DNA from 3 places in the Cedecea neteri genome. Region 3 is predicted to be linked to each of the others. Evidence: predicted binding sites of a transcription regulator. Region 3 holds the regulator's gene; each other region holds the start of a gene.
The links. Region 3 encodes PurR, which represses purine synthesis genes. Its sites were predicted from a motif close to CANGCAAACGTTTGCNTG; they were not measured.

Region 1: a site for PurR is predicted at 1,750-1,767, ahead of cecR (transcriptional regulator CecR). Genes of this name have one in related genera too.
Region 2: a site for PurR is predicted at 4,568-4,585, ahead of purH (bifunctional phosphoribosylaminoimidazolecarboxamide formyltransferase/IMP cyclohydrolase). Genes of this name have one in related genera too.

Annotation. Positions count from the first base shown of each region.
Region 1 covers NZ_CP009459.1:2,378,250-2,388,318, reverse strand. The annotation lists gene dusC (tRNA dihydrouridine(16) synthase DusC) at 1-32, opposite strand, end outside; gene rhlE (ATP-dependent RNA helicase RhlE) at 252-1,649, opposite strand; gene cecR (transcriptional regulator CecR) at 1,906-2,601, shown strand; gene hlyD (secretion protein HlyD) at 2,591-3,598, shown strand; gene LH86_RS11270 (ATP-binding cassette domain-containing protein) at 3,585-5,333, shown strand; gene LH86_RS11265 (ABC transporter permease) at 5,320-6,459, shown strand; gene LH86_RS11260 (ABC transporter permease) at 6,470-7,576, shown strand; gene LH86_RS11255 (YbhQ family protein) at 7,538-7,945, opposite strand; gene LH86_RS11250 (Bax inhibitor-1 family protein) at 8,130-8,840, opposite strand; gene moaE (molybdopterin synthase catalytic subunit MoaE) at 8,931-9,383, opposite strand; gene moaD (molybdopterin synthase sulfur carrier subunit) at 9,384-9,629, opposite strand; gene moaC (cyclic pyranopterin monophosphate synthase MoaC) at 9,622-10,069, opposite strand, start outside.
Region 2 covers NZ_CP009459.1:1,347,568-1,357,636, forward strand. The annotation lists gene LH86_RS06345 (YjaG family protein) at 1-292, shown strand, start outside; gene hupA (nucleoid-associated protein HU-alpha) at 479-751, shown strand; gene LH86_RS06355 (DUF1481 domain-containing protein) at 766-1,458, shown strand; gene purD (phosphoribosylamine--glycine ligase) at 1,505-2,797, opposite strand; gene purH (bifunctional phosphoribosylaminoimidazolecarboxamide formyltransferase/IMP cyclohydrolase) at 2,816-4,405, opposite strand; rRNA gene LH86_RS06370 (16S ribosomal RNA) at 5,024-6,563, shown strand; tRNA gene LH86_RS06375 (tRNA-Glu) at 6,649-6,724, shown strand; rRNA gene LH86_RS06380 (23S ribosomal RNA) at 6,937-9,842, shown strand; rRNA gene rrf (5S ribosomal RNA) at 9,936-10,051, shown strand.
Region 3 covers NZ_CP009459.1:2,934,531-2,944,599, forward strand. The annotation lists gene LH86_RS13870 (riboflavin synthase) at 1-542, shown strand, start outside; gene LH86_RS13875 (glycoside hydrolase family 1 protein) at 600-1,991, opposite strand; gene cfa (cyclopropane fatty acyl phospholipid synthase) at 2,218-3,366, opposite strand; gene punC (purine nucleoside transporter PunC) at 3,663-4,865, opposite strand; gene punR (DNA-binding transcriptional activator PunR) at 4,980-5,918, shown strand; gene purR (HTH-type transcriptional repressor PurR) at 5,915-6,940, opposite strand; gene LH86_RS22600 (YnhF family membrane protein) at 7,233-7,322, shown strand; gene sodB (superoxide dismutase [Fe]) at 7,413-7,994, opposite strand; gene LH86_RS13910 (C40 family peptidase) at 8,331-9,179, opposite strand; gene LH86_RS13915 (Grx4 family monothiol glutaredoxin) at 9,540-9,884, shown strand; gene rnt (ribonuclease T) at 9,926-10,069, opposite strand, start outside.

The sequences.
Region 1 (10,069 bases), 560 kb from region 3:
ACCCCTTCCATCGGGGCAAGAAGAACACGCATGACGCATCCGAAAATATTTGTGTTGTTATCCCCTCACCCCGACCCTCTCCCCAAGGGGGAGAGGGGGAAACCCAGAATCTCACTCATTCCTTCCCCCAAAGAGGAAGGGGAGAAAATCCAGGATCCCACTCATTCCTTCCCTTAAAGGGAAACAGAAATACAGGGTATCTTTACTCCCCTCTCCCTTTCAGGGAGAGGGTTAGGGTGAGGGTATGAAACTTACTGCGCAGCCGCTGGTTTACGCGGTGGGCGACGGCGACGAGCATTGTCCCCTGCCGGCTTCGCAGCACCTTCGCCCTGCGGTTTACCGCTGCGGCGCGGGCCGTTGTTACGCTCACCGGAAGCATTTGCGTTTCCGCCGCTGCCACCGCGACGCTGGCCCTGCCCCTGGCTTTGACCACCGCGACCACCCTGGCCGCCACGACCACCGCCGCCACGCTGCTGACGACCGTTGACGATTGGCTCAGCCGGAATAGACGGATCAACGTCAAAACCTGGCAATGCGATACGTGGGATCTCGCGCTTCAGCAGACGCTCGATGTCACGCAGCAGCTTATGTTCATCCACGCAAACCAGAGACAACGCTTCACCGGTGGCTGCCGCACGACCTGTACGGCCAATACGGTGCACGTAGTCTTCCGGTACGTTCGGCAACTCATAGTTAACGACGTGCGGCAGTTCTTCAATGTCCAGGCCGCGAGCGGCGATATCGGTCGCCACCAGCACGCGAATACCGCCACTTTTGAAGTCCGCCAGCGCGCGTGTACGAGCGCCCTGACTCTTGTTACCGTGGATTGCCGCCGCGGTGATACCGTCTTTTTGCAGCTGCTCTGCCAGATGGTTAGCGCCGTGTTTGGTGCGGGTGAACACCAGCACCTGCTGCCAGTTGCCTTCGCCAATCATCTGCGACAGCAGTTCCCGCTTGCGTTTTTTGTCCACAAAGTGAACGTGCTGCGTGACCTGCTCAGACGCCGTGTTGCGGCGAGCCACTTCCACTTCTTCCGGGTTGTGCAACAGCTTTTCAGCCAGCGCTTTAATGTCGTCGGAGAAAGTAGCGGAGAACAGCAGGTTCTGGCGGCGCGCAGGCAGTTTAGCCAGCACGCGGCGAATGTCATGAATGAAACCCATATCCAGCATACGGTCGGCTTCGTCCAGCACCAGGATCTCGATCTGATCTAGCTTCACGGCATTCTGATGCTCAAGATCCAGCAGACGGCCTGGGGTTGCCACCAACACATCCACGCCGCCGCGCAGCTTCATCATCTGCGGGTTAATGCTCACGCCGCCGAAGACAACCAGCGAGCGGATATTTAAATATTTGCTGTAGTCGCGGACGTTCTCACCAATCTGCGCCGCCAGTTCGCGGGTTGGGGTGAGGATCAGCGCACGCACCGGGCGACGGCCCTTCTGGTGAGGGGCGCTGTCGGTCAGACGCTGTAACAGCGGCAGGGTAAAGCCTGCGGTTTTGCCGGTGCCGGTTTGGGCACTGGCCATCAGGTCACGGCCTGATAAGACTACCGGGATTGCCTGGCGCTGGATTGGGGTAGGCTCGCGATAGCCCTGCTCTTCCACCGCACGCAAAATATCGGCATTCAGGCCGAGAGAATCAAAAGACATAGGAACTCCAGAACCGCCCTGACCGCAGCATTGCGCGGTGTAGTTTCCAGGGGGAACATCACGCGCCAGCGCTAAGCTGGCGAAGAGAGGAGGCGCAAACCACGGCGCCGTTCGCGTGCAGTGTAGCAGTTTTTGTGATCTTCCGCATAAATTCTCATTTTCCGCCACGCTAACAGAATAAAGCCTTGCTCTGGACAGGGTTGATAACTTTGCTTACTCTTAATCAATCGATTGATTAACATTTTAAGAGGTCGGTATGACACCTTCGCCGACGCCGGTCACCAGCCGCGGAGAGCAGGCTAAAAATACGCTCATCACCGCCGCCATCGCGCAGTTCGCAGAGTATGGCATGCACGCCACCACGCGAGATATCGCCGCCCAGGCCGGGCAAAATATTGCCGCGATCACCTACTACTTTGGCTCCAAAGAAGCGCTATATATGGCATCCGCCCAGTGGATTGCTGACTTCATCAGCGGTAATTTTCACGAGCATGTTGCCCGCGCCGAAGCCCTGCTGCGCCAGCCCGAAACGGACAAAGAGAAAATACGGCATCTTATCCATACCGCCCTCGGGCAAATGATCGCCCTGCTGACCGCCGACGACACGCTCAACCTGAGCAAATTTATCTCCCGCGAACAGCTTTCCCCGACCGCCGCTTATCAGCTTATTCACCAGCAGGTTATCGACCCGATGCACACCCTGCTGACCACACTGGTGGCGCATTACACCGGGCGAGATCCTTTTGATACCGACACTATTTTGCATACCCACACGCTGCTCGGCCAGGTACTGGCCTTCCGGCTGGGGCGAGAAACGATTCTGTTGCGTACCGGCTGGCCTCAGTTTGACCAGGCCAGGGTGCAGCAAATAAGCCGCGTGGTGCTGAGCCACGTTGATTTCATCCTGCAGGGATTATCTTTAAACAGAGGAAACGCTAGTGATGAACAATAAGAAGCCGGTGATTGCCGTGATTGTGATTGTAGCGCTCGTGGCTGCGGCGTTTGGCGGCTGGAAATGGTATCAGAGCCGGCAAAACAGCGAGCTCACGCTCTACGGCAACGTGGATATCCGCACCGTTAACTTGAGTTTCCGCGTGGGAGGGCGGCTTGCGGCGCTTGAGGTTGATGAAGGCGATGCGATCAAAACTGGTGAACCGCTTGGGCTGATAGATAAAGCGCCCTATGAAAACGCGTTGCGCCAGGCCGAGGCCAACGTGGCGGCCGCCCAGGCTAAGTACGATTTGATTATTGCTGGCTACCGCGACGAAGAAATAGCCCAGGCTGCGGCGCAGGTTAATCAGGCGCAGGCAGCCTACGATTACGCGCAAAACTTCTACCAGCGCCAGCAGGGACTGTGGGCGACCAAAACTATTTCAGCGAATGATTTAGCCAACGCCCGCTCATCCAGCGACCAGGCAAAAGCCACGCTGAAGGCGGCCCAGGATAAGCTCAGCCAGTACCGCAGCGGCAACCGCCCGCAGGAAATTGCTCAGGCGCAGGCCAGCCTTCAGCAAGCCAAAGCGCAGTTGGCTCAGTCGCAGCTAGATCTGCAGGACACCACGCTGATTGCGCCTTCTGACGGTACTCTGCTGACCCGCGCCGTTGAACCCGGCAGCATGCTTAACGCAGGCAGCACGGTACTCACCCTGTCGCTCACACGCCCGGTTTGGGTTCGCGCTTATATCGACGAAACCAACCTCGGGCAGGCCAAACCCGGCAGCGAACTGCTGATTTACACCGATGGCCGCCCGGACAAGCCATATCACGGCAAAGTGGGCTTTGTGTCTCCAACGGCGGAGTTCACGCCCAAAACCGTTGAAACTCCCGATTTGCGCACGGATTTAGTCTACCGCTTACGCATTATCGTGACCGATGCAGATGACGCGCTGCGTCAGGGCATGCCCGTTACGGTGAAATTCAACGCTGGAGCTCAGCATGAGCAGCAATGACGCGGTTATTCATCTGCAGGGGCTGGTGAAGCGTTTCCCTGGACTTGAAAAACCGGCCGTCGCCAGCCTGGATTGCGAAATTCACGCCGGGGCAGTCACCGGGCTGGTAGGCCCGGACGGCGCGGGGAAAACCACGCTAATGAGAATGCTCGCAGGGCTGCTGCAGCCAAGCGAAGGCAGTGCCTCAGTGATCGGCCTCGACCCGATTAAAGACGACCGCGCTCTGCACGCTGAACTGGGCTACATGCCGCAGAAATTTGGCCTGTACGAAGATTTGACGGTAATGGAAAACCTGACGCTCTATGCCGACCTGCGCGGCGTGACCGGGGAGCAGCGCAAAAGCACATTTGCCCGGTTACTGGAATTCACGTCCCTCGGTCCGTTTACCGAACGGCTGGCGGGCAAGCTCTCGGGCGGGATGAAGCAAAAACTTGGTCTCGCCTGTACGCTCGTCGGCCAGCCGAAAGTCCTTTTGCTGGACGAGCCTGGCGTAGGCGTAGACCCCATATCCCGGCGGGAACTGTGGCAAATGGTGCACGAGCTGGCGGGTGAAGGCATGCTAATCCTCTGGAGCACATCGTATCTCGATGAGGCCGAGCAATGCCGGGAAATCCTGCTGATGAACGAAGGCGAACTGCTTTATCACGGCGCGCCGAAAGCGCTCACGCAAAAGATGGCCGGACGTTCACTGCTGGTCAGCCACGAGCACGAGAATAACCGCCAGCTGCTTCAGCGCGCGCTGAAGCTGCCGCAGGTCAGCGACGGCGTGATTCAGGGGCGCTCGGTGCGGCTGATCCTTGCTAAAGAGGCCAAAGTGAGCGAGCTGGCAAATGCCCTGAACGTGCCCGAGACCAGCCTGAAAGAAACTGACCCGCGCTTTGAAGACGCTTTTATTGATTTGCTGGGTGGCGCCGCCGCGAACGAATCGCCGCTGGGCGATATTCTTCATACCGTTGACGGCGAGCCCGGCGAAACGGTGATTCAGGCCGAAGAGCTAACCAAAAAATTCGGTGACTTTGCCGCAACCGACCACGTTAACTTTGCCGTTAAGCGCGGTGAAATCTTCGGGCTGCTTGGCCCTAACGGCGCCGGTAAGTCCACCACCTTCAAGATGATGTGCGGTTTGTTAGTCCCCACTTCGGGCAAAGCGCTGGTGCTGGATATGGATTTGAAAACCAGCTCCGGCAAAGCACGCCAGCACCTGGGCTACATGGCGCAAAAATTCTCCCTCTACGGCAACCTGACGGTGGCACAAAACCTCCGTTTCTTCTCCGGCGTTTATGGCCTCCGCGGGCGCGCCCAGCAGGACAAAATTGCCCGCATGAGCGAGGCGTTTGCGCTGCAGCCTATCGCCAATAGCACGACAGATTCTCTGCCGCTGGGTTTTAAGCAGCGACTGGCGCTTGCCTGCTCGCTGATGCACGAACCGGATATTCTGTTTCTCGACGAACCGACTTCCGGTGTGGATCCCATTACCCGCCGCGAGTTCTGGCTGCATATCAACAGCATGGTAGAAAAAGGCGTGACGGTGATGGTGACCACTCACTTTATGGATGAGGCCGAATACTGCGACCGCATCGGGCTGGTATACCGGGGCAAGCTGATTGCCAGCGGCACGCCGGACGACCTGAAACAGCAGATAGCAGATGACGACACGCCTGACCCCACCATGGAGCAGGCGTTTATCGGGCTGATTCACGAATGGGATAAGGAGCACAGCGATGAGCGAACATAGCCAAAGGATATCGTGGCGCCGCGTCCGCGCCCTGTGCGTGAAAGAAACCCGGCAAATCGTGCGTGATCCCAGCAGCTGGTTAATCGCCGTGGTTATCCCTCTTCTGCTGCTGTTTATCTTCGGCTACGGCATTAACCTGGACTCCAGCCGCCTCCACGTCGGCGTGCTGATCGAGCAGCAGAGCGAGGACGCGCTGGACTTCACTCACGCCATCAGTGCCTCGCCGTTTATTGAACCCACCATCAGCGATAACCGCGAGCAGCTGATTCAACTGATGCAGGCCGGGAAGATTCGCGGCATGGTGACGATTCCTCCTGACTTTGCGCAGAACATGGCCCGCCCCGGCGCAACGGCTCCGATTCAGGTGATCACCGACGGCAGCGAGCCCAATACGGCTAACTTTGTTCAGGGCTATATGCAGGGGATATGGCAGCTCTGGCAACAGCAGCGGGCGGAAGATCGTGGGGAGCATTTTGAGCCTTTAATCGACGTACAGCTGCGCTATTGGTTTAACCCCGCCGCCATCAGCCAGCACTTTATTATTCCCGGCGCGGTGACCATCATCATGACGGTCATTGGCGCAATACTGACGTCTCTGGTCGTGGCCCGCGAATGGGAGCGCGGCACCATGGAGGCCCTGCTTTCCACGCAGGTGACAAAGACCGAACTGCTGCTCTGCAAACTGGTGCCCTATTATGTTTTGGGGATGTTAGCCATGCTGCTTTGTATGCTGGTGACGGTGTTTATTCTCGGCGTGCCGTGGCGCGGCTCGCTGGTGCTGCTGTTTCTGATCACCAGCCTGTTTTTACTCAGTACGCTGGGCATGGGGCTGCTGATTTCCACCATTACGCGTAACCAGTTTAACGCCGCGCAGGTCGCGCTGAACGCTGCATTTTTACCGTCCATCATGCTGTCCGGCTTTATTTTCCAGATAGACAGCATGCCAGCGATTATCCGGGCGGTAACCTACGTCATCCCGGCGCGCTACTTTGTCAGCACCCTGCAAAGCCTGTTCCTGGCGGGGAATATCACCTCGGTGTTGATCGTCAACACGCTGTTTTTGATTGCCTCGGCGGTGATGTTTATCGGCCTGACGGCGCTGAAAACCAAACGTCGGCTCGATTAAGGGAGAAAGCATGTTTTATCGTTTATGGACGTTGATTCGCAAAGAGCTGCAGTCGCTGCTGCGCGAGCCGCAAACCCGCGCCATTCTGATTTTGCCGGTGCTGCTGCAGGTGCTTTTGTTCCCGTTTGCCGCCACGCTTGAGGTCACCAATGCCACTATCGCTATCTATAACGAAGACAACGGCAACAACTCGATTGAGCTGACCCAGCGCTTTGCCCGCGCCAGCGCATTCAGCCACGTGCTGTTGCTGAAAAGCCCGCAGGAAATAAAGCCGACGATAGACAACCAAAAAGCGCTGCTGCTGATTCGCTTCCCGGCGAATTTCTCGCGCGATATTGCCAGTCAGAATCCGGCAAAGCTGCAAATCCTGCTTGACGGGCGGAACTCAAACAGCGCGCAAATTGCCGCGAATTACCTCCAGCAAATCGTCAATAACTATCAGCAAGAGCTGATGACCGGTATGCCCAAACCCAACAACAGCGAGCTGACTATTCGCAACTGGTACAACCCTAACCTCGATTACAAATGGTTTGTGGTGCCGTCGCTGATTGCGATGATTACCACCATTGGCGTGATGATTGTGACGTCCCTTTCGGTTGCCCGCGAGCGCGAGCAAGGCACGCTCGATCAGCTGTTGGTTTCTCCCCTGGCCACCTGGCAAATATTTATTGGCAAAGCGGTTCCCGCGCAGATTGTCGCGCTGGTGCAGGCCACCATTGTGCTGGCGGTAGGGATTTGGGGATATCACATCCCCTTCTCCGGCTCGCTGCTGCTGTTTTACTTCACGATGATTATCTACGGGCTATCGCTGGTGGGGTTCGGGCTGCTGATTTCCGCCCTCTGCTCAACCCAGCAGCAGGCGTTTATCGGCGTGTTTGTCTTTATGATGCCAGCGATCCTGCTCTCCGGCTATGTTTCGCCGGTGGAAAACATGCCGGTGTGGCTGCAGGATTTAACGTGGATAAACCCGATTCGTCATTTCACCGACATCACGAAACAGATTTACCTGAAGGATGCGAGCTTTGGGATTGTCTGGCAGAGTTTGTGGCCGCTGCTGGTGATTGCGGCCACAACGGGTTCAGCGGCGTACTGGATGTTTAGACGCAAGATTGCGTGATTTGTCTTTCGCGAGCAGAGAGAAGATAGCCGGTCCGGCGAGCATCGCCATGCCGGCCAGCGCCAGAAGAAGGTGACTTTGCACCACGCGTGACAGCAGCCACAGCGCAATCATAGCGTTGCCGAAATACCAGGTCGTGGTGAGCTCTTCAAGGAAGTCACCGATATCGCGCAGCAGGCCGGTGTGAAAACGCTGGAAGATAAACATCAGCACCACGGTGGCGACATAAAGCAGGCACAGCCCTACGCCCACGGGGATCAGGGTCGCGGTTTTCCAGCCAACGAGCAGCGCAGCGACCACCGCAAGATGCAGCATAATCTGCCAGCAACCCAGTCCGGTTCTCACTCTTACACGTTGTTGCCACTTCATGTTTTATCTCCTGGAGTATTTCTTCCTGTTAATCAGAGTACGCAAGTGTACGGAAATTTCCTCAATACGCCCCCTTTTTGTGACAGATATTGCAATATATTTCCGTTCAGACAGGGAAAAGTCGCGGGAGGAAAAGCAAAACTGTGGGGAAATTCCCTCCCCCGAAGGAGAGGGAATGCTGACATTAACGACGGTTGCCGAAGATACGCAACAGCATCAGGAACAGGTTGATGAAGTCGAGATACAGCGTCAGGGCACCCAGAATCGAGTATTTACGCAGCATTTGCGCGTCGCGGGTATCAATTTGCTCGCCGATGTTTTTCAGTTTCTGCGTGTCGTACGCGGTCAGGCCCACAAACACCACCACGCCGATGTAGGTGATGGCCCACATGAGCGCATCGCTTTTCAGCCAGAAGTTAACCAGCGAAGCCAGTACAATTCCGATCAGCGCCATAAACAGCATGTTGCCGAAGCCGCTCAGGTCACGTTTGGTGGTATAGCCATAGAGGCTCATGGCGCCAAACATCCCACCGGCCACCACAAACGTGCTGGCGATAGACGAATAGGTATAAACCAGGAAAATGCTCGCCATGGTCAACCCGGTCAGCGCCGAGTAAAGCATAAACAGCGAAGTCGCCACGCCGGCGCTCAGCTTGTGCACCATGCCGGAGAGCACAAAGACCAGCCCCAGTTGAACGATAATCAGACCAAAGAAGGTGATTTTACTGGAGAAGACAAACTCCATAACCGCCGGGGTATTCGCTGCGTACCACGCGATAAAGGCGGTTAAAAGCAGACCGCAGGTCATCCAGCCGTAAACTTGTGCCATAAAGGTCTGAAGGCCCGTATTGGCACGCTGCACGATAGTCTCATTGGGACGCGGGAATCGGTCCATGATGCTTCCTCTGTGTTGTGAATTAAGCTTCTGACGCGAGCTGTTTGGCTCGCCCGCTTTAAGATTAACACATCCCGCAGACCGCGTAGCCTACCAGCGTTTAGCCGCCTGTTTATCGCTGTCCCGGGCTTCGACCCAGCGGTCGCCTTCGGCGGTCGCTTCACGTTTCCAGAACGGGGCGCGGGTTTTCAGGTAATCCATGATGAACTGGGCGGCTTCAAACGCCGAGCTGCGGTGCGCGCCCGTCACGCCGACAAAAACAATTTCATCGCCGGGCCACAGTTCGCCGATGCGGTGGATCACCGTCACTCGCTGCAACGGCCAGCGGCTTCTGGCCTCGGCGACAATCTCAGCCAGCGCTTTTTCGGTCATGCCCGGATAATGTTCAAGCGTCAGGGCACTAACGCTGTCGCCAAGGTTGTGATTGCGAACTTTACCGGTGAAGGTCACGACGGCGCCGTCTTCATCGCACTGCGAAAGCCACTGATATTCTTCGCCGACGTTAAAATTCTCGCGGCCAACAATGATTCGGGTGCTGTCCATTTAACCTCCTGTTACCGGAGGGAAAAATGCCACTTCATCGCCCTTCGCCAGCGGATGATCAAAGCTCACCAGCGTTTGATTGACCGCGGCCAGCAGCTTGCCGGACTCCAGCGCCAGCGCCCAGCGACTGCCTCTGTCGGCTAGTGCCGCACGCAGTTGCTCCACGTCGCCGTAGGCTTCATCCAGCGCGAGGCTATCGCAGCCAACCAGTTCTCGTACCTGGGCAAAAAACAGAACATTAAGCATCGTTTTCCACCTTAAAGTCGCCGGATTTTCCGCCGCTCTTTTCCAGCAGGCGCACCGGGCCGATCGTCATGTCTTTTTGTACGGCCTTGCACATATCATAAATGGTCAACGCGGCGACGGAGGCCGCAGTTAATGCCTCCATTTCTACGCCGGTTTTTCCCGTCAGGCGGCACACGGACTCAATGCGAACGCGGTTTTGCTCAGCCTGAGCCTCAAGCTGCACTTCTACTTTGCTCAGTAAAAGCGGATGGCACAGCGGAATCAGTTCCCAGGTACGTTTAGCAGCCTGGATCCCCGCGATACGCGCAGTGGCAAAAACGTCACCTTTGTGGTGACTGCCGTCAACAATCATCGCCAGCGTTGCCGGCTGCATGGTCACAAACGCTTCAGCGCGGGCCTCACGAACCGTCTCAGCCTTGGCGGACACATCCACCATATGG
Region 2 (10,069 bases), 1.6 Mb from region 3:
GAGTGAGCTTATTCACTCCCGTCTCTCGGGTGAAACGCTGGAGCACGCAATCGAAGTCAGTAAATGTTCAATCACTTCGGTGGCGATGCTGGAAATGACTCAGGCCGGTCGTGAAATGACCGACGAGGAGTTGAGAGCAAACCCGGCGGTAGAAGAAGAATGGGACATTCAGTGGGAGATTTTCCGGCTGCTGGCGGACTGCGAAGAACGCGATATTGAGCTCATTAAAGGGCTTCGTGCTGACCTCCGTGAGGCCAGTATCAGTAATATCGGTATAAATTTGCAGCAGTAAGACAGTAAAACGTGACATACAGTCTGATTTGTCCTCCCTGGAGGCTTCCAATTAACCCCCCGTCTGGTCTACATTTGTGGGGCGAATAAAAGTGGCTATCGGTGCGTGTATGCAGGAGAGTGCTTTTTAGGCATTTCCGTCGCACTCGATGCTTAGCAAGCGATAAACACATTGTAAGGATAACTTATGAACAAGACTCAACTGATTGATGTAATTGCTGACAAGGCTGACCTGTCTAAAGCACAGGCTAAAGCTGCTCTGGAATCCACTCTGGCTGCAATTACTGAGTCTCTGAAAGAAGGTGATGCTGTACAACTGGTTGGTTTCGGTACCTTCAAAGTGAACCACCGTGCTGAGCGCACTGGCCGCAACCCGCAGACCGGTAAAGAAATCAAAATTGCTGCTGCTAACGTGCCGGCATTTGTTTCTGGTAAAGCACTGAAAGACGCGGTTAAGTAAGTTAACGCGTGTCAGTGAACAGTTTTAACAGAGGGGCGTTTACGCCCCTTTTGTCCGTCTGGCGTCCGCTACTGGCGCTGGCGGGTGTACTGGCGCTCACGGCATGCAGCAGTAACAAACTCCCTCCCTTTACCGCTACCGGCTATGTTGCCGACCAGGGCGTGGTGCGCATCTGGCGAAAAGACAACGCCGATGAATCCACCCATATCCTTACTGCATTTAGCCCGTGGCAGCACGGCGCCACCACCACCGGTGAATACCGCTGGCAGGGTGACAAACTGACGTTCATCGAACTCAATATTCAGGGCAAGCAGCCGGAGCATGTCAAAGTCCGCTTTGACGACCACGGCGACCTGAGCTTTATGCAGAGGGAAGTGAATAGTCAGAAGCAGCAGCTTTCTAACGATCAGGTGGCTTTGTACCAGTTCAACGCCAATCGTATTCGTGAGACCAGTGAAGCGCTTCGCATCGGTCACGTTGTGCTGCGCCAGGGGCGCTGGCACCAGAACGGCACGGTAACGACCTGCGAAGGCGAAACGTTATCGCCAAAGCTTGATAGCGCCTCCCTGAGCCATATAGCGCGCCGTCAGAGCAACTCATCCCTTGACGTCAGCATTGCCTGGCTGGAAGCCCCGGAAGGTTCACAGCTGCTGCTGGTGGCGAACCAGAACTTCTGCAGCTGGCAGCCTAAGCCTGGCGATTTCTAGGTATAAAAAAACCGCCACGCGGGCGGTTTAGTGTGTGCTGTCGAGATTACTTCGCGTTTTCACGCGCAATAGCGCGATAACCGATATCCGAGCGGCTGAAACTGCCCTCCCAGTGAATCTCTTTTTTCAGCTCCAGCGCGCGCTGTTGCGCTTTGGCAACCGTTTCGCCCAATGCAGTCACGCATAATACGCGCCCGCCGTTGGTGAGTACGCGGTCATCTTCGCTGAGCTTAGTCCCAGCGTGGAACACCTTGCCGTCGGCCACTTCTTCCAGCGGCAGACCATGGATAACGTCGCCGTTGCGATAATCGGCCGGATAACCACCCGCCGCCAGCACGATGCCCAGAGCCGGACGTTCGTCCCACTTAGAGTCTTTCTCATCCAGCTTGCCGTCGCAGGCCGCGAGGCACAGCTCAACCAGATCTGACTGCATACGCAGCATGATGGGCTGAGTTTCCGGATCGCCGAAGCGGCAGTTGAACTCAATCACCTTCGGGTTACCCTGCTTGTCGATCATCAACCCGGCATACAGGAAGCCCGTGTAGGTGTTCCCTTCGGCAGCCATACCGCGCACGGTCGGCCAAATCACGCGTTCCATGGTGCGCTGATGCACTTCGTCAGTCACAACCGGAGCGGGGGAGTAAGCGCCCATACCGCCGGTGTTCGGGCCAGTATCGCCATCGCCAACGCGTTTATGATCCTGGCTGGTGGCCATCGGCAGAACGTGCTCGCCATCTACCATCACAATAAAGCTGGCTTCTTCGCCGTCGAGGAACTCTTCAATAACAATGCGGTGGCCCGCATCGCCAAACGCGTTCCCGGCCAGCATGTCATTGACGGCAGCTTCTGCTTCTTCCAGCGTCATTGCGACAATAACGCCTTTACCCGCAGCAAGGCCGTCGGCCTTAATCACGATAGGCGCGCCTTTCTCGCGCAGATAAGCCAGCGCAGGCTCAACTTCGGTAAAGTTTTGGTATTCTGCCGTTGGGATATTGTGGCGGGCCAGGAAGTCTTTGGTAAAAGCCTTCGAGCCTTCCAGCTGTGCAGCCCCTTCGGTAGGCCCGAAGATTTTCAGGCCAGCGGCGCGGAAGGCATTCACTACGCCAATAACCAGCGGCGCTTCCGGGCCGACGATGGTTAAGTCGATTTTTTCATTCTGCGCAAAACTCAGCAGAGCTGGAATGTCTGTCGCGCTGATAGCAACGTTCTGCAGCGCTGGCTCCAGCGCGGTGCCCGCGTTACCTGGCGCAACAAATACAGTACGTACTAAAGGAGACTGAGCCGCTTTCCAGGCCAGCGCGTGTTCGCGCCCGCCGTTGCCAATAACTAAAACTTTCATCTATAAACGCTCCGGTAATTAATGGCGGAAGTGGCGCATGTTGGTGAAGATCATCGCGATCCCATGCTCGTCGGCGGCGGCAATGACTTCATCATCACGAATAGAACCGCCCGGCTGGATAACGCAGCTCACGCCAGCTTCGGCTGCCGCATCAATGCCATCGCGGAACGGGAAGAAGGCATCGGAGGCCATGGCAGAACCTTTTACTTCCAGGCCTTCATCGCTGGCTTTGATACCAGCAATTTTGGCGGAATAGACCCGGCTCATCTGGCCTGCGCCTATGCCGATGGTCATATTGTCACGGGCATAAACGATGGCGTTGGATTTCACGAACTTCGCCACTTTCCAGCAGAACAACGCGTCATGCAGTTCTTGCTCGGTCGGCTGACGTTTTGTGACTACACGCAGATCGCCTGCGGTTACCATACCTAAATCACGATCCTGAACCAGCAGGCCGCCATTGACGCGTTTGAAATCGAGGCCTGCCGTGCGCTTCTGCCATTGGCCGCAAACCAGGACGCGAACGTTCTGTTTGGCCGCGGTGATCTTCAGCGCTTCTTCGCTAGCGGAAGGGGCGATAATAACCTCGACGAACTGACGGGAAATAATGGCCTGTGCGGTTTCTGCATCCAGCTCACGGTTGAAAGCGATGATGCCGCCGAAGGCAGAGGTTGGATCGGTTTTATAAGCCAGGTTGTAGGCTTCGAGAACGGAACCGCTGACGGCCACGCCACAAGGGTTGGCGTGTTTAACGATAACGCAGGCCGGTTCGTCGAACTCTTTCACGCATTCCAGTGCCGCATCGGTATCCGCGATGTTGTTATAGGAGAGCGCTTTGCCCTGAACCTGGGTCGCGGTTGCCACGGATGCTTCTTTAATTTCTTCTTCTATATAGAAGGCGGCCTGCTGGTGGCTGTTTTCGCCATAACGCATATCCTGCTTCTTAATGAAGTTCAGGTTCAGCGTGCGTGGGAAGCGCCCTGCAGGATCTTTACTTTCGCCGTGATAGGCCGGGACCAGGCTACCGAAGTAGTTAGCGATCATGCTGTCGTATGCGGCAGTATGTTCGAAAGCTTTGATCGCCAGATCGAAGCGGGTTTCCAGCGTCAGGGATCCTTCGTTAGAGTCCAGCTCGGCAACGATCGCCTGGTAGTCGCTGCTCTTTACTACGATCGCCACATCTTTATGGTTCTTGGCTGCGGAGCGAACCATGGTTGGGCCGCCGATGTCGATGTTCTCAACGGCATCTTCTAAAGAGCAGCCTTCGCGGGCAACGGTCTGGGCAAACGGATAAAGGTTAACGACGACCATATCAATAGGAGAGATGGCGTGCTCCGCCATGATGGCATCGTCCTGGCCGCGACGGCCCAGAATGCCGCCGTGAACTTTCGGGTGCAGCGTTTTGACGCGTCCGTCCATCATCTCCGGGAAACCGGTGTAGTCGGAGACTTCGGTTACCGGCAGGTTTGCTTCTGCCAGCAGGCGGGCGGTTCCGCCGGTGGACAGCAGCTCCACTCCACGTTGGGAGAGGGCCTGAGCGAATTCGACGATACCGGCTTTGTCAGAAACACTGAGCAGTGCGCGGCGTACAGGACGACGTTGTGACATGGTTTTATCCCTTGGCTTTGGTTCGCATATAGAAGAGCGTTAGCTGAATTTTAGTCTTCACCTTAGTTCTGGCGGCGCAGAAAAGGGAAATTAAGGAAAAGAAGAGACGAAAACTCAGCTAACGCCCCCATCGGGGGTGTCCATTTTATCGCGGTGCATTGTAGCGAAAACGTTTGCGTCACGCTCGCGAATTTTAAGTTCAAATCCGGATTGTGGATAAGTCTGTGTGCAAAAGGGTATAAGGCGGGGTTTTGCTGTGGAATGCAGCAGTCAGTCATTTTTCTGTCATTTTAGTGTTGCAGCGCCGGGAGAACTCCCTATAATGCGCCTCCATCGACACGGAACATGTGAACAACATCACAGAGTAACGGCGGCGATGAGAGTTAAAAATCCTGAAATTAAGGGTTGACTCTGAAAGAGGAAAGCGTATTATACGCCACCTCGAGTTAGCAAGCGAAAGCGACTGACTCACTGCTCTTTAACAATTTATCAGACAATCTGTGTGGGCACTCGCAGGATTGATATCTAAGCATCTTCGGATGCAAACAAATATCAAGTCTTGAAGAGTGACTACTGATTTTATAAACAGTTTTAATTCTTTGAGCATCAAACACTTTTAAATTGAAGAGTTTGATCATGGCTCAGATTGAACGCTGGCGGCAGGCCTAACACATGCAAGTCGAGCGGTAGCACGGGGAGCTTGCTCCTGGGTGACGAGCGGCGGACGGGTGAGTAATGTCTGGGGATCTGCCTGATGGAGGGGGATAACTACTGGAAACGGTAGCTAATACCGCATAACGTCGCAAGACCAAAGAGGGGGACCTTCGGGCCTCTTGCCATCAGATGAACCCAGATGGGATTAGCTAGTAGGTGGGGTAATGGCTCACCTAGGCGACGATCCCTAGCTGGTCTGAGAGGATGACCAGCCACACTGGAACTGAGACACGGTCCAGACTCCTACGGGAGGCAGCAGTGGGGAATATTGCACAATGGGCGCAAGCCTGATGCAGCCATGCCGCGTGTATGAAGAAGGCCTTCGGGTTGTAAAGTACTTTCAGCGAGGAGGAAGGCATTAAGGTTAATAACCTTAGTGATTGACGTTACTCGCAGAAGAAGCACCGGCTAACTCCGTGCCAGCAGCCGCGGTAATACGGAGGGTGCAAGCGTTAATCGGAATTACTGGGCGTAAAGCGCACGCAGGCGGTTTGTTAAGTCGGATGTGAAATCCCCGGGCTCAACCTGGGAACTGCATTCGAAACTGGCAAGCTTGAGTCTTGTAGAGGGGGGTAGAATTCCAGGTGTAGCGGTGAAATGCGTAGAGATCTGGAGGAATACCGGTGGCGAAGGCGGCCCCCTGGACAAAGACTGACGCTCAGGTGCGAAAGCGTGGGGAGCAAACAGGATTAGATACCCTGGTAGTCCACGCCGTAAACGATGTCGACTTGGAGGTTGTGCCCTTGAGGCGTGGCTTCCGGAGCTAACGCGTTAAGTCGACCGCCTGGGGAGTACGGCCGCAAGGTTAAAACTCAAATGAATTGACGGGGGCCCGCACAAGCGGTGGAGCATGTGGTTTAATTCGATGCAACGCGAAGAACCTTACCTACTCTTGACATCCAGAGAACTTTCCAGAGATGGATTGGTGCCTTCGGGAACTCTGAGACAGGTGCTGCATGGCTGTCGTCAGCTCGTGTTGTGAAATGTTGGGTTAAGTCCCGCAACGAGCGCAACCCTTATCCTTTGTTGCCAGCGGTTCGGCCGGGAACTCAAAGGAGACTGCCAGTGATAAACTGGAGGAAGGTGGGGATGACGTCAAGTCATCATGGCCCTTACGAGTAGGGCTACACACGTGCTACAATGGCGCATACAAAGAGAAGCGACCTCGCGAGAGCAAGCGGACCTCATAAAGTGCGTCGTAGTCCGGATTGGAGTCTGCAACTCGACTCCATGAAGTCGGAATCGCTAGTAATCGTAGATCAGAATGCTACGGTGAATACGTTCCCGGGCCTTGTACACACCGCCCGTCACACCATGGGAGTGGGTTGCAAAAGAAGTAGGTAGCTTAACCTTCGGGAGGGCGCTTACCACTTTGTGATTCATGACTGGGGTGAAGTCGTAACAAGGTAACCGTAGGGGAACCTGCGGTTGGATCACCTCCTTACCTAATAGATACAACCCGCGTAGTGCTCACACAGATTGTCTGATAGATGTAGAGAAGCAAGGCGTCTTGCGATTGAGACTTCAGTGTCCCCTTCGTCTAGAGGCCCAGGACACCGCCCTTTCACGGCGGTAACAGGGGTTCGAATCCCCTAGGGGACGCCACTTGCTGGTATGTAAGTGAAAGTTGCGTGCCGTTATATCTCAAAGCTGACTTGAAAGAGTCATGTTTGAGATATTTGCTCTTTAACAATCCGGAACAAGCTGAAAATTGAAACGACATGTCGTCTCATTCTTCCGTAATAAAGAATGAGGTTAAGACATGTTCGAGTCTCTCAAATTTTCATAATCTGAAGCGAAACATCTTCGGGTTGTGAGGTTAAGCGACTAAGCGTACACGGTGGATGCCCTGGCAGTCAGAGGCGATGAAGGACGTGCTAATCTGCGATAAGCGTCGGTAAGGTGATATGAACCGTTATAGCCGGCGATTTCCGAATGGGGAAACCCAGTGTGATTCGTCACACTATCATTGCGTGAATACATAGCGTAATGAAGCGAACCGGGGGAACTGAAACATCTAAGTACCCCGAGGAAAAGAAATCAACCGAGATTCCCCCAGTAGCGGCGAGCGAACGGGGAGCAGCCCAGAACCTGAATCAGTTTGTGTGTTAGTGGAAGCGTCTGGAAAGTCGCAGGGTACAGGGTGATACTCCCGTACACTAAAATGCACAAGTTGTGAGTTCGAAGAGTAGGGCGGGACACGTGGTATCCTGTCTGAATATGGGGGGACCATCCTCCAAGGCTAAATACTCCTGACTGACCGATAGTGAACCAGTACCGTGAGGGAAAGGCGAAAAGAACCCCGGCGAGGGGAGTGAAAAAGAACCTGAAACCGTGTACGTACAAGCAGTGGGAGCCTCTTTATGGGGTGACTGCGTACCTTTTGTATAATGGGTCAGCGACTTATATTCTGTAGCAAGGTTAACCGTATAGGGGAGCCGCAGGGAAACCGAGTCTTAACTGGGCGTTAAGTTGCAGGGTATAGACCCGAAACCCGGTGATCTAGCCATGGGCAGGTTGAAGGTTGGGTAACACTAACTGGAGGACCGAACCGACTAATGTTGAAAAATTAGCGGATGACTTGTGGCTGGGGGTGAAAGGCCAATCAAACCGGGAGATAGCTGGTTCTCCCCGAAAGCTATTTAGGTAGCGCCTCGTGAACTCATCTTCGGGGGTAGAGCACTGTTTCGGCTAGGGGGCCATCCCGGCTTACCAACCCGATGCAAACTACGAATACCGAAGAATGTTATCACGGGAGACACACGGCGGGTGCTAACGTCCGTCGTGAAGAGGGAAACAACCCAGACCGCCAGCTAAGGTCCCAAAGTCATGGTTAAGTGGGAAACGATGTGGGAAGGCACAGACAGCCAGGATGTTGGCTTAGAAGCAGCCATCATTTAAAGAAAGCGTAATAGCTCACTGGTCGAGTCGGCCTGCGCGGAAGATGTAACGGGGCTAAACCATGCACCGAAGCTGCGGCAGCGACACTATGTGTTGTTGGGTAGGGGAGCGTTCTGTAAGCCGTCGAAGGTGAACTGTGAGGTTTGCTGGAGGTATCAGAAGTGCGAATGCTGACATAAGTAACGATAAAGCGGGTGAAAAGCCCGCTCGCCGGAAGACCAAGGGTTCCTGTCCAACGTTAATCGGGGCAGGGTGAGTCGACCCCTAAGGCGAGGCCGAAAGGCGTAGTCGATGGGAAACAGGTTAATATTCCTGTACTTGGTGTTACTGCGAAGGGGGGACGGAGAAGGCTATGTTAGCCGGGCGACGGTTGTCCCGGTTTAAGCATGTAGGCGGGAAGTTTAGGTAAATCCGGACTTCTGTTAACGCTGAGGTGTGATGACGAGGCACTACGGTGCTGAAGTAACAAATGCCCTGCTTCCAGGAAAAGCCTCTAAGCATCAGGTAACATTGAATCGTACCCCAAACCGACACAGGTGGTCAGGTAGAGAATACCAAGGCGCTTGAGAGAACTCGGGTGAAGGAACTAGGCAAAATGGTGCCGTAACTTCGGGAGAAGGCACGCTGTCGGTAGGTGAAACCCCTCGCGGGTGGAGCTGAAGGCAGTCGAAGATACCAGCTGGCTGCAACTGTTTATTAAAAACACAGCACTGTGCAAACACGAAAGTGGACGTATACGGTGTGACGCCTGCCCGGTGCCGGAAGGTTAATTGATGGGGTTATCCGTAAGGAGAAGCTCTTGATCGAAGCCCCGGTAAACGGCGGCCGTAACTATAACGGTCCTAAGGTAGCGAAATTCCTTGTCGGGTAAGTTCCGACCTGCACGAATGGCGTAATGATGGCCAGGCTGTCTCCACCCGAGACTCAGTGAAATTGAAATCGCTGTGAAGATGCAGTGTACCCGCGGCAAGACGGAAAGACCCCGTGAACCTTTACTATAGCTTGACACTGAACATTGAGCCTTGATGTGTAGGATAGGTGGGAGGCTTTGAAGCGTGGACGCCAGTCTGCGTGGAGCCAACCTTGAAATACCACCCTTTAATGTTTGATGTTCTAACGTAGACCCGTGATCCGGGTTGCGGACAGTGTCTGGTGGGTAGTTTGACTGGGGCGGTCTCCTCCTAAAGCGTAACGGAGGAGCACGAAGGTTAGCTAATCACGGTCGGACATCGTGAGGTTAGTGCAAAGGCATAAGCTAGCTTGACTGCGAGAGTGACGGCTCGAGCAGGTGCGAAAGCAGGTCTTAGTGATCCGGTGGTTCTGAATGGAAGGGCCATCGCTCAACGGATAAAAGGTACTCCGGGGATAACAGGCTGATACCGCCCAAGAGTTCATATCGACGGCGGTGTTTGGCACCTCGATGTCGGCTCATCACATCCTGGGGCTGAAGTAGGTCCCAAGGGTATGGCTGTTCGCCATTTAAAGTGGTACGCGAGCTGGGTTTAGAACGTCGTGAGACAGTTCGGTCCCTATCTGCCGTGGGCGCTGGAGAATTGAGGGGGGCTGCTCCTAGTACGAGAGGACCGGAGTGGACGCATCACTGGTGTTCGGGTTGTCATGCCAATGGCATTGCCCGGTAGCTAAATGCGGAAGAGATAAGCGCTGAAAGCATCTAAGCGCGAAACTTGCCCCGAGATGAGTTCTCCCTGACCCTTTAAGGGTCCTGAAGGAACGTTGAAGACTACGACGTTGATAGGCTGGGTGTGTAAGCGTAGTGATACGTTGAGCTAACCAGTACTAATGATCCGTGAGGCTTAACCTTACAACACCGAAGGTGTTTTAGAGAGATTTTCAGCTTAGTTCAGGATTAGATTGATGGTTATGCGCGAGCATAGCGGTCAATAAACAGAATTTGCCTGGCGGCCGTAGCGCGGTGGTCCCACCTGACCCCATGCCGAACTCAGAAGTGAAACGCCGTAGCGCCGATGGTAGTGTGGGGTCTCCCCATGCGAGAGTAGGGAACTGCCAGGCATCAAATTAAGCATTAAC
Region 3 (10,069 bases):
ACCTCGAAACCGGGGCCTCGGTGGCGCATAACGGCTGCTGCCTGACCGTAACCGAAATTAACGGCAATCACGTCAGCTTTGATTTAATGAAAGAGACGTTGCGCATCACCAATCTTGGTGAACTAAGCGTGGGCGACAGCGTGAACGTCGAGCGGGCAGCCAAATTTAACGACGAAATCGGCGGGCATTTAATGTCTGGTCATATTATGACTACGGCCGAAATTTCAAAAATTTTGACCTCAGAAAATAACCGCCAAATCTGGTTTAAGATTCAGGATAAGACCCTGATGAAATATATCCTCTATAAAGGTTATGTGGGCATCGACGGGATTAGCCTGACGGTGGGCGAGGTAACCGCCACGCGTTTTTGCGTGCACCTGATCCCTGAAACGCTTGAGCGCACTACGCTTGGTGCTAAAAAGTTGGGGCAGCGCGTGAACATTGAAATTGACCCGCAGACCCAGGCGATTGTCGACACCGTGGAGCGCGTGCTGGCGAGCCGTGAGGCGGCCATGGCGGCGGCGCTTCCTGCCGGCGAGTAAATACTCTAGCCATAAAAAACGGGGCCATTTGGCCCCGTCTCTCGTTCTTAACCAGGATTAATCTTCTTCGTTAAACCCGTTTTCGGCGGCGGTTTTCATAAACCACTCGCCGCTTTTCTTAATCGTGCGCTGCTGGGTATTAAGATCCAGCGACACAAAGCCATAGCGGTTTTTGTAGGCGTTACACCACGACCAGTTATCGATAAAGGTCCACATGTGGTAACCAAGGCAGTTGCTGCCTTCGCTGATACCCTTATGCAGCCACTTCAGGTGATCGCGGACGAAATCAATCCGATAATCATCGTTGATTTGGCCGTTGTCGATAAAGCGCTGCTCGTTTTCAACGCCCATACCGTTTTCTGAAATATAACAGGCCGGGTTGCCGTAATTTTCACGCAGGTTGGTGAGAATATCGTAGATCCCACGCTCGTAAATTTCCCAGCCGCGGTAAGGGTTCATTTTACGACCCGGCATTTCGTAGGACTCAAAGAACCACTCCGGCATAAACGGACTTTCCGGGTTAACCAGCGTATCACGGCACTTAATGCGGCGCGGCTGGTAATAGTTAATCCCCAGTAAGTCTACGACGCCCGCGGCGAGCAAAGCTTTGTCTTCAGGCTGGCAGGCTGGAAGTTTATCATGCTCTTTCAGGAACGCGACCAGGTCAGCAGGATACTCACCGCGCAGTGCCGGGTCGAGGAAGCTGCGGTTAAACATCAGGTCGGCCAGATTTGCCGCTTTGACGTCAGCCGGGTTTTGCGAACGAGGGTAAGAAGGCGTCAGGTTGAGAATGATACCAATCTGGCCGTCATCGTTGCGGGCATGGTAAGCCTTAACCGCTTTCGCATGGGCAATCATGGTGTGGTAGGCGACGGTTACTGCTCGGTTGAAATCCACCACGTTAGGGTAGTGGTAATCATAGAGGTAGCCGCACTCAACCGGAACAACGGGCTCGTTGAAGGTAAACCAGTGCTTCACGCGATCGCCGAAAAGCTCGAAACAGGTATTGGCGTAGGCAGCGTAGGCATCAACCACTTCACGGCTTTCCCAGCCGCCTTTTTCCTGCATTACCATCGGCATATCAAAGTGGTACAGGTTGATAAACGGCTTAATGCCCTGAGCCAACAGTTCGTCAATCACCTGGTTATAGAACTCAACCGCCAGCGGGTTAACTTCACCCGTGCCGTCGGGAATCAGACGAGCCCAGGAAATGGAGGTGCGGAAAGTATTGTGATTGAGTTTTTTCAGCAGGGCGATGTCCTGCTTCCAGCGCTGATAAAAAGTTGAGGTGTTTTGCGGCCCGACGCCGTGGTGGAAACGGTTAGGCTGCTCGGCGAACCATCGGTCCCAGATGGTTTCAGATTTGCCAAAGTTCAGCGCTTCGCCCTCGGTTTGTGGGCCGGAGGCTGCGCTGCCCCACCAGAAATGCTCAGGAAATGCGTATTTCATCGTTGTCCTCACGGTCTGACCTGCCATCTCCGGCAGGCAATCATTGATGCGGCTAATGTCATGATTGTCTGTGATTGATGAAACCGGTTTCTATCCCAGGAAATGATATCTGTTAAGCAGATCAAGCCGCTAAGCGCAGACAGGACTAAACATGTGAGGTAAATCACATCGGTGCGCAAGGAGAGACAATTGAAAAAGAAAAAACCCGGCATTCACCGGGTTTATTTTAGCGTGGTACGCGCAGGCCGTGCTCAATGCCCCGGCTGAAAACAACCTGCCAGAGCTGAATGTCACGTGCCCGGAAGGCACCTGCACAGGCATTCAGGTAGTAGCTAAACATCCGTTTAAAGCGCTCAGAATAGTTTCCTTCGATTTCAGGCCAGGTTGCCAGAAAACGTTCGTACCAGGCCATCAGCGTTTTGTCATAGTCGGCACCGAAGTTGTGCCAGTCTTCCATCACAAAATGCGGCTCGCTGGCATCGGCAATCTGCCGCACCGACGGCAGACAACCGTTGGGGAAAATGTACTTATTGATCCACGGATCGACATTATTGTCGGTCCTTTTAGAACCTATTGTGTGCAGCAGGAAAATGCCGTCCGGCTTGAGGTTGCGGTCGGCAACGTCAAAGTAGGTGGCATAATTTTTAGGCCCGACGTGCTCAAACATCCCGACGGAAACAATGCGGTCAAATTGTTCGTTCAGATCGCGGTAATCCTGCAAAAGGATGGTGACATCCAGACCTTTGCACCGCTCCTGGGCCATTTTTTGTTGTTCCGCAGAGATAGTCACGCCAAAGACGGATACGGCATAGTTGCGCGCAGCAAACTCGGCCAAACCGCCCCAGCCGCAGCCGATATCCAGCAGCTTCATGCCGGGCTTAAGCTGCAGTTTTTCGCAGATCATTTTGAGCTTGGCATCCTGCGCGTCGCTGAGATTTGTCGCGTCTTTCCAGTAACCGCAGGAATATTGCATGTGCTTGTCCAGCATCCGGCTGAACAGATCGTTGCCAAGATCGTAATGCTCTTTACCGACTATCCAGGCGCGTTTCTTAGACTGCAGATTAACCAGTCTTGCCGCCGCAATGCGCAGGGTATCTTTGAAATGGTGGGGCAGTTGGTTTTCCAGTCCGGCACGCAGGACTTTGGTGAAAAAGATATCCAGCCGTTCGCATTCCCACCAGCCGTCCATATAGCTTTCACCAAGGCCGAGAGAACCTTCCTGCAGAACGCGTTTAAAAAAGTTTGGATTTTTGACCTGAATATCAAAAGGATTTGGGCCGTTGAGGGTAATGCCTGCCCGGCTCAGCATTTCATTTGCGATACGATACCATTCGTTATCTCGTACGCTCACTTCTTCTATACACGATGAACTCATAGCTTCTCCATCACCTTGTTGTGATCAGAACCTTAAAACAGCGTAGACGCTATTCTCGGCTTGTGAGAACTCTCACGGAAAATTCCGCGTGCCTGATATCCGACGTAGAACAGAGAAAGGGGGGATTCTCCCTTACTGAAAGGCCATCCATGGAAAAACGAAAGCGCTCCGGCTCCCGCAAAATAAAATTGATAAGACTTATAGTAGAACCGCAATTACTATAAGCCCGTTTAATTGAGGGTTCAATGGAATATTGTTAGCAAGCTAATCACACAACATTCACATTATCATGCAGGTTACTGTGCGCGGGACAACTCGCTGTGGCCCTTGTTTTGTGCTTCTCGTTGGGCCGTGTGCTGCAGGGCATAGCCCAGACCGGCAAGCAGGATTGTCGCCAGCATCACGCTGGTGGTGGTCAGCAGCGGTGTCGTGACCAGCCAGGAAACCATTAAGCTTGCCAGGAAGCAAAGCCCAAGCTGCAGGGTGTTTTGCAGCGCTGCGGCTTTCCCGGTTGCCTGTGGGAAAGGCAGCAGGGCAGAGGCAACCACGATAGGGTAGATGGCACCGTTCGCCGCGGCCATCACGCAGAACGGGATAAGCAGCAGCGTCAGGTCAGCATGGCCACTCACCGCTACGCCCCAGGTGGCTACCACGCTCAGGGCATACAGGGCCAGCAGCCAGGGCAGCAGCTGTTTGCCGCTCCACTTTTGCAGCGCGCTGCGGCAGCCATAGCCCCCGACCAGGAAAGCGACAGTCTGCGGCATGTAGCTCAGGCCTATTGCCGCGGGGCTGTAGCCCATCTCATTCAGAATAAACGGCGAGCCGGTGAGCCAGGCGAAAAAGCTGGCGGAACAGGCGGCGTAAATCAGCACGTTGCCGCCGTAAACGCGGGAACGTAATAAAGAGAAGAAGCTGACTTTATTGTCTTCGGTTTGCTCGTGGTGCTGAGTCCGGGGCTTGAGGCGCAGCGTGGGGATCATCAACAGCAAAGCGACCACGAACAGCACGGCGAAAATGGCCTGCCATTCAAAATGGTTCAGCAGCCAGCTGCCGAGCAGCGGGGCCAGCGCCGGAGAAAGCCCGACCAGCGGCATGATGGTGGCAAAAATACGGCCAGCGCGGTTGGCAGGATAATAGTCGGTCACCAGGGCCTGCCAGCTAACTGCGGCCGAGCAGACGCCCACGGCCTGAATAAAGCGCAGCACCAGCAGCGTGGTGGCATCCTGCACCCAAAGCATCCCGATACAGCCGGCGGCAAACATGGCCAGGCCAATCAACAGCACAGGCTTACGCCCGAAGCGGTCGGAAAGCGGGCCCCACATCAACTGGGCAAAAGCAAAGCCGGCGAGGAACAGACTCAGGCTGGCACTCACGGCGGAGGCGGTGGTACCCAGATCTTGTTGAATGGCGGCGAAGGCGGGCAGGTACATGTCGGTGGCCAGGAAACCCAGCACGCTCAGCCCCGCAAGCCAGATAAGAAATCCCTTTGATGGTTGCATATTTCACTCTTGATTTTGATAGCAGGTTAACGGGGCAGGAGTCTACGGAGTGCAAAACCGCTTGTGAAACGCTAATATTTGCAAATTGCATTCAAATTTTTTGCAGGCAGAAATATGTGGTCTGAATATTCGCTGGAAGTGGTTGATGCCGTGGCGCGAAACGGCAGCTTTAGCGGTGCGGCCCAGGAGTTGCATCGCGTGCCGTCTGCCATCAGCTATACGGTACGGCAGCTTGAAGAATGGCTGGCCGTGCCGCTGTTTGAACGGCGTCATCGGGACGTTGAGCTGACCGCCGCCGGGGCATTTTTTCTCAAAGAAGGCCGATCTGTTATCAAAAAAATGATGGCAACGCGCCAGCAGTGCCAGCAGATAGCCAACGGCTGGCGCGGGCATCTGTCTATTGCAGTAGACAATATCGTTAAACCTGAGCGAACCCGCCAGCTGGTGCTGGATTTTTATCGTCATTTTCCGGATATCGAATTAAGGGTTTCCCAGGAAGTGTTCAACGGCGTGTGGGACGCGCTGGCCGACGGGCGAGTTGAGGCGGCGATTGGCGCCACGCAGGCGATCCCGGTCGGGGGGCGCTACGCATTTCGGGACATGGGGGCGCTTAGCTGGCGCTGCGTGGTTTCCGCTGGCCATCCGCTTGCGCAACGGGAAGGTATCATTCTGGATGATGACATTCGCCCCTGGCCGTCTTTGGTGTTGGAAGATACCTCCCGTTCACTTCCCAAGCGCATTACCTGGCTGCTCGACAACCAGCGCCGCGTGGTGGTACCGGACTGGGCGTCGGGGGAGGATTGCCTGACGGCGGGATTATGCATTGGTATGGTGCCAACGCACATTGCCCAGCCGTGGCTCGTCAGGGGAGACTGGAAAGAGCTGCTGCTGGAAAATCCATTCCCGGACGCGGCCTGCTGCCTGACCTGGCGGCAGGATGATGCTTCGCCCGCGCTGAGCTGGTTGCTGGACTATTTGGGCGATAGTGAAACGATGAATCAGGAGTGGTTGCAGGAGCCGGGTAACGTATTCCCGGCCCCCGAAGAGGCTTAGCGGCGGTAATCGCGGAACGGGCCGTCGGCCACCGAGCGGCGTTCAATCAGACGCGGATGAACTTCAATCGTCTGCGACTCTTCGCGTTTATTAATGATACGGTCGAGCAGCATGTTAAACGCCGTTTCGCCCAGGCGCTCTTTCGGCTGGTGGATAGTGGTCAGCGCCGGAGAGAAATAGCGGGCGTTGCGCACGTTGTCGTAGCCGATGATAGAAATGTCCTGCGGCACGCGCAGCCCCATTTCATCAGCGGCGCAAATCGCACCCATCGCCATAATATCGCCGCCACAGAAAACAGCGGTAGGGCGATGCGGCTGGTTAAGCAGCTGCTGCATGGCGCGATAACCCGATTCCGGTTCGAAATCACCCTGAACTACCCAGTTATCAGGCACTTTGATATTGGCTTCTTCAAGCGCCTTCAGGAACCCTGCATGGCGGCCGCCGCCGGTGTTACGTTCCAGTTGACCCGGGATAGCACCGATATCGCGATGGCCGCGTTCAATCAGGTAGCGACCCGCGAGGTAGCCGCCGTGGAAGGCGTTATCGACCACGGAATCGGTAAAGTCTGCGCGGGCTTCGCCCCAGTCCATCACCACCATCGGAATATGGCGGTACTCTTCCAGGGTTGAAAGCAGTGTGTCAGGGTATTCGGAACACATGACCAGCAGCCCGTCCACGCGTTTTTGCGCCATCATGGACAGGTAAGCGCGCTGCTTTTCAAAGTTGTTGTGCGCGTTGCCCAGAATCAGGGTGTAACCTTTGGCGAAACAGCTGTTCTCAACGGATTCAATAATTTCCGCAAAATAAGGGGCTTCGCTTGAGGTCGCAAGCAGGCCGATAGATTTGGTGTGGTTGACCTTCAGGCTACGCGCCACGGCGCTCGGTGAATAGTGCAGCTCTTTGATGGCTGCCCAAACGGCATTGCGCGTCTCTTCCGCCACAAAACGGGTCTTGTTAATGACATGTGACACAGTGGTAGTGGAAACGTTTGCGCGCTTCGCTACGTCCTTAATCGTTGCCATTAGATGTCACTCCAGACCATATCGTAAACTCCTGATAACTCATATGTTAAACGTTTGCCTTCGCTAACTCCTGGGGCAACACGTTGGTTGCAGGCCTGTCGGGGATGCGACATACAGCGGGAGGAGGGCGTTGCCGGGCGATACGCGGTAAATTAGCGAAGGATTTTGGCTTATCCCGGGGCAAAGTGGAAGAGGGAAAACCGATATCTGCGCAAATCCAGCAGGATTTTTATCGCTAATTGTGGGAAAATCACCCCACATACACTTTGTAGGGAAATAAAAGGAGCTTGCAATGAGTACCGATCTGAAGTTTTCCGTGGTGACTACGGTTATCGTACTGAGTCTGATTGTTGCCGGAGCACTTACCGCCGTCCTGCACTGATTTACAAAGGGCCGCGAAAAGCGGCCCTTATCATATATAGATGAAGGAAGAAAAACGTCACCTTCCTACTTCGTAAGTAACCGATAGAAATCAGCCCGCCAGGTTTTGCGCAACAAATTTCCAGTTCACCAGCGCCCAGAAATGGTCGAGATAAACCGGGCGCGCGTTGCGGTAATCAATGTAGTAAGCGTGTTCCCACACGTCCACGGTCAGTAGCGGTTTTGCCTCAGTTGTCAGCGGAGTTCCTGCATTAGAAGTCGAGACGATAGCCAGGCTACCGTCGCTATTCTTCACAAGCCAGGTCCAGCCGGAGCCAAAGTTTTTGATGGCCGCTTCGGTGAACTGCTTTTTAAAGGCTTCCACGCTGCCAAAAGTATGGTTGATGGCGGCCAGCACGTCACCGGTCGGCTCCCCACCGGCATTCGGCGCCAGGCAGTGCCAGTAGAAGGTATGGTTCCAGACCTGAGCCGCGTTATTGAAAATACCGCCGTCAGATCCTCTCACGATCTCTTCCAGCGTTTTGCCTTCAAACGGGCTGCCTTTGATCAGGTTGTTCAGGTTAGTGACGTAGGTCTGGTGGTGCTTACCGTAGTGATATTCGAGGGTTTCGGCTGAGATATGCGGTGCCAGCGCGTCTTTAGCATAGGGCAGGGCGGGTAGTTCGAACGACATTGCTTTACTCCTTGTTATTTTGTTTCACAATATAACTACAATTTGTGTGGTTATAAGGTTAGCAAATTACAGGTGAGTGAAAAAGCGAAATGAAACAACAAAATAAAACAGCCCGTTGCCGGGCTGCTCAGACTGCTGACAAGCTACCTGTGATGAAATAAATACCCGGTGACGTTTTAAAATAAACGAGGAAAATCAATTTATTGATTTTTAGCTGATAACCACAAAGAGGGAAAAACCACGCTTTTTCCCTCTTTGTCAGCAGCAATTAACAGCCCGTTGCCGGGCTGTTAACATTTTAATCAGTCTGATTAGCCCGAAAGGGCGTGGATAAGACTAACGAATGGTTTTTGGCGTCATCACCCGGCGGGCACCCACGTAGTGGCGCTGCCAGTAATCTTCGCTCAGGGAGGTGATCTGAATATCGCGGCCACTGCGTGGGGACTGAATAAACTTCCCGTTGCCAACGTAAACGCCAACGTGATCGGCGGTGCCGCGCCCTTGAGTACGGAAGAACACCAGATCGCCGCTTTCCAGTTCGCCACGGTCAACGGAAGAGGCATCTCGCAGGTGATACATTTCATTGGCGGTGCGTGGAATACGAATATTCACCAGATCTTTATAAGCGTAATAAATCAACCCGCTGCAGTCGAAACCGGTGCGTGGGGAGGTACCGCCCCAGCGATACGGCTTACCAATTTGTCCCATCAGCTTGTTCATAGCCGTTTTTTGCGCTTTCTGCACGCGTACTTTATGTGCCTGCGCGATGGTCAGATTTTTTTCCGACTTCACCTTAACGCACTGCTTTTTATGCCCTTTACGATGGGTGCATTTTTCAGTGTAGGCAACGGTGGCGGAGGCTGGCTGTAGGGCTAATTTCTGCGAGGTTTTTTTGCTGCTGGTTTTAGCGAGGGTGCTGCTTTTGCCTGTGGTGGTGCGTTTAGCCACTTTGGCTTTTGCCGGTGAGGTGTCTTTTTTACCGGACTTCTTTTTGGTGGAGGCTGTGCTGACCTTCGGTTTTGCTTTCTCTTTACCCTTGTTGCTTTTACTGGTTGTTGTCTTTGCCGGATGGCCTTTTTGTGCAACAGGATGGCGGACGTGCTCAGACGCCTGCGCCAAAGGTGTATAGGGCAAAGCAAATAGCAGAGCACATAGCGTGATAGAGATTTTATTTATCCGCGCCACTCGTCAATCCCCTGATAAATGAAGGCACGATGCTAACCATCATGCCTGCGTATGATTTTTGCGAAACCCGACGATTCTAATGCATAAAAGCCGATAATGTTAATAGGCAAATACTATTTAACGGCCAAAAGTGGAAGCTATAGCTAAAAAATTAACCATTCCAGGGTGTTATCCGCTGTTTAATTGATCTCGAATGAAGCAAATTGCTCATTTTCGCGCGCCGTAAAAGTGTTATTCTTAAAGTATGTTTGCTCGCCGGGGCTAGAAGAAAAACCCTGAGAAAAATGGTGTTTTCTGCCCGGGGCGCAACTGGCTACAATGGCAGGCTATTGCCGTATCAAGGTTTGAGGAAGCAAGACAATGAGCACTATTGAAAAAATTCAACGCCAGATCGCTGAGAACCCGATTCTTCTCTATATGAAAGGTTCCCCGAAGCTGCCGAGCTGCGGCTTCTCCGCTCAGGCCGTTCAGGCTCTGTCCGCCTGCGGCGAGCGTTTCGCCTATGTGGATATTCTGCAGAATCCGGACATCCGCGCTGAACTGCCAAAATACGCCAACTGGCCAACTTTCCCGCAGCTGTGGGTGGACGGTGAGCTGGTCGGCGGCTGCGATATCATCATCGAGATGTACCAGCGTGGTGAGTTGCAGGCACTGATCAAAGAGACCGCAGAGAAGCACAAATCTGAAGAGCCAGGCGCAGAGTAATCTCGCCTGCCAGTAAAAAAGCGACCCTTAGGTCGCTTTTTTTATGCCTCAGATTCAGGCTCGTCTGCCAACGGCAGTGGCCAGCCGCCGAGGCGCTTCCAGCGGTTGACGATTTCGCAGAACAGCAGGGCGGTCTGCTCGGTGTCGTACAGGGCGGAGTGGGCCTGCGAGCTGTCAAACTTCTG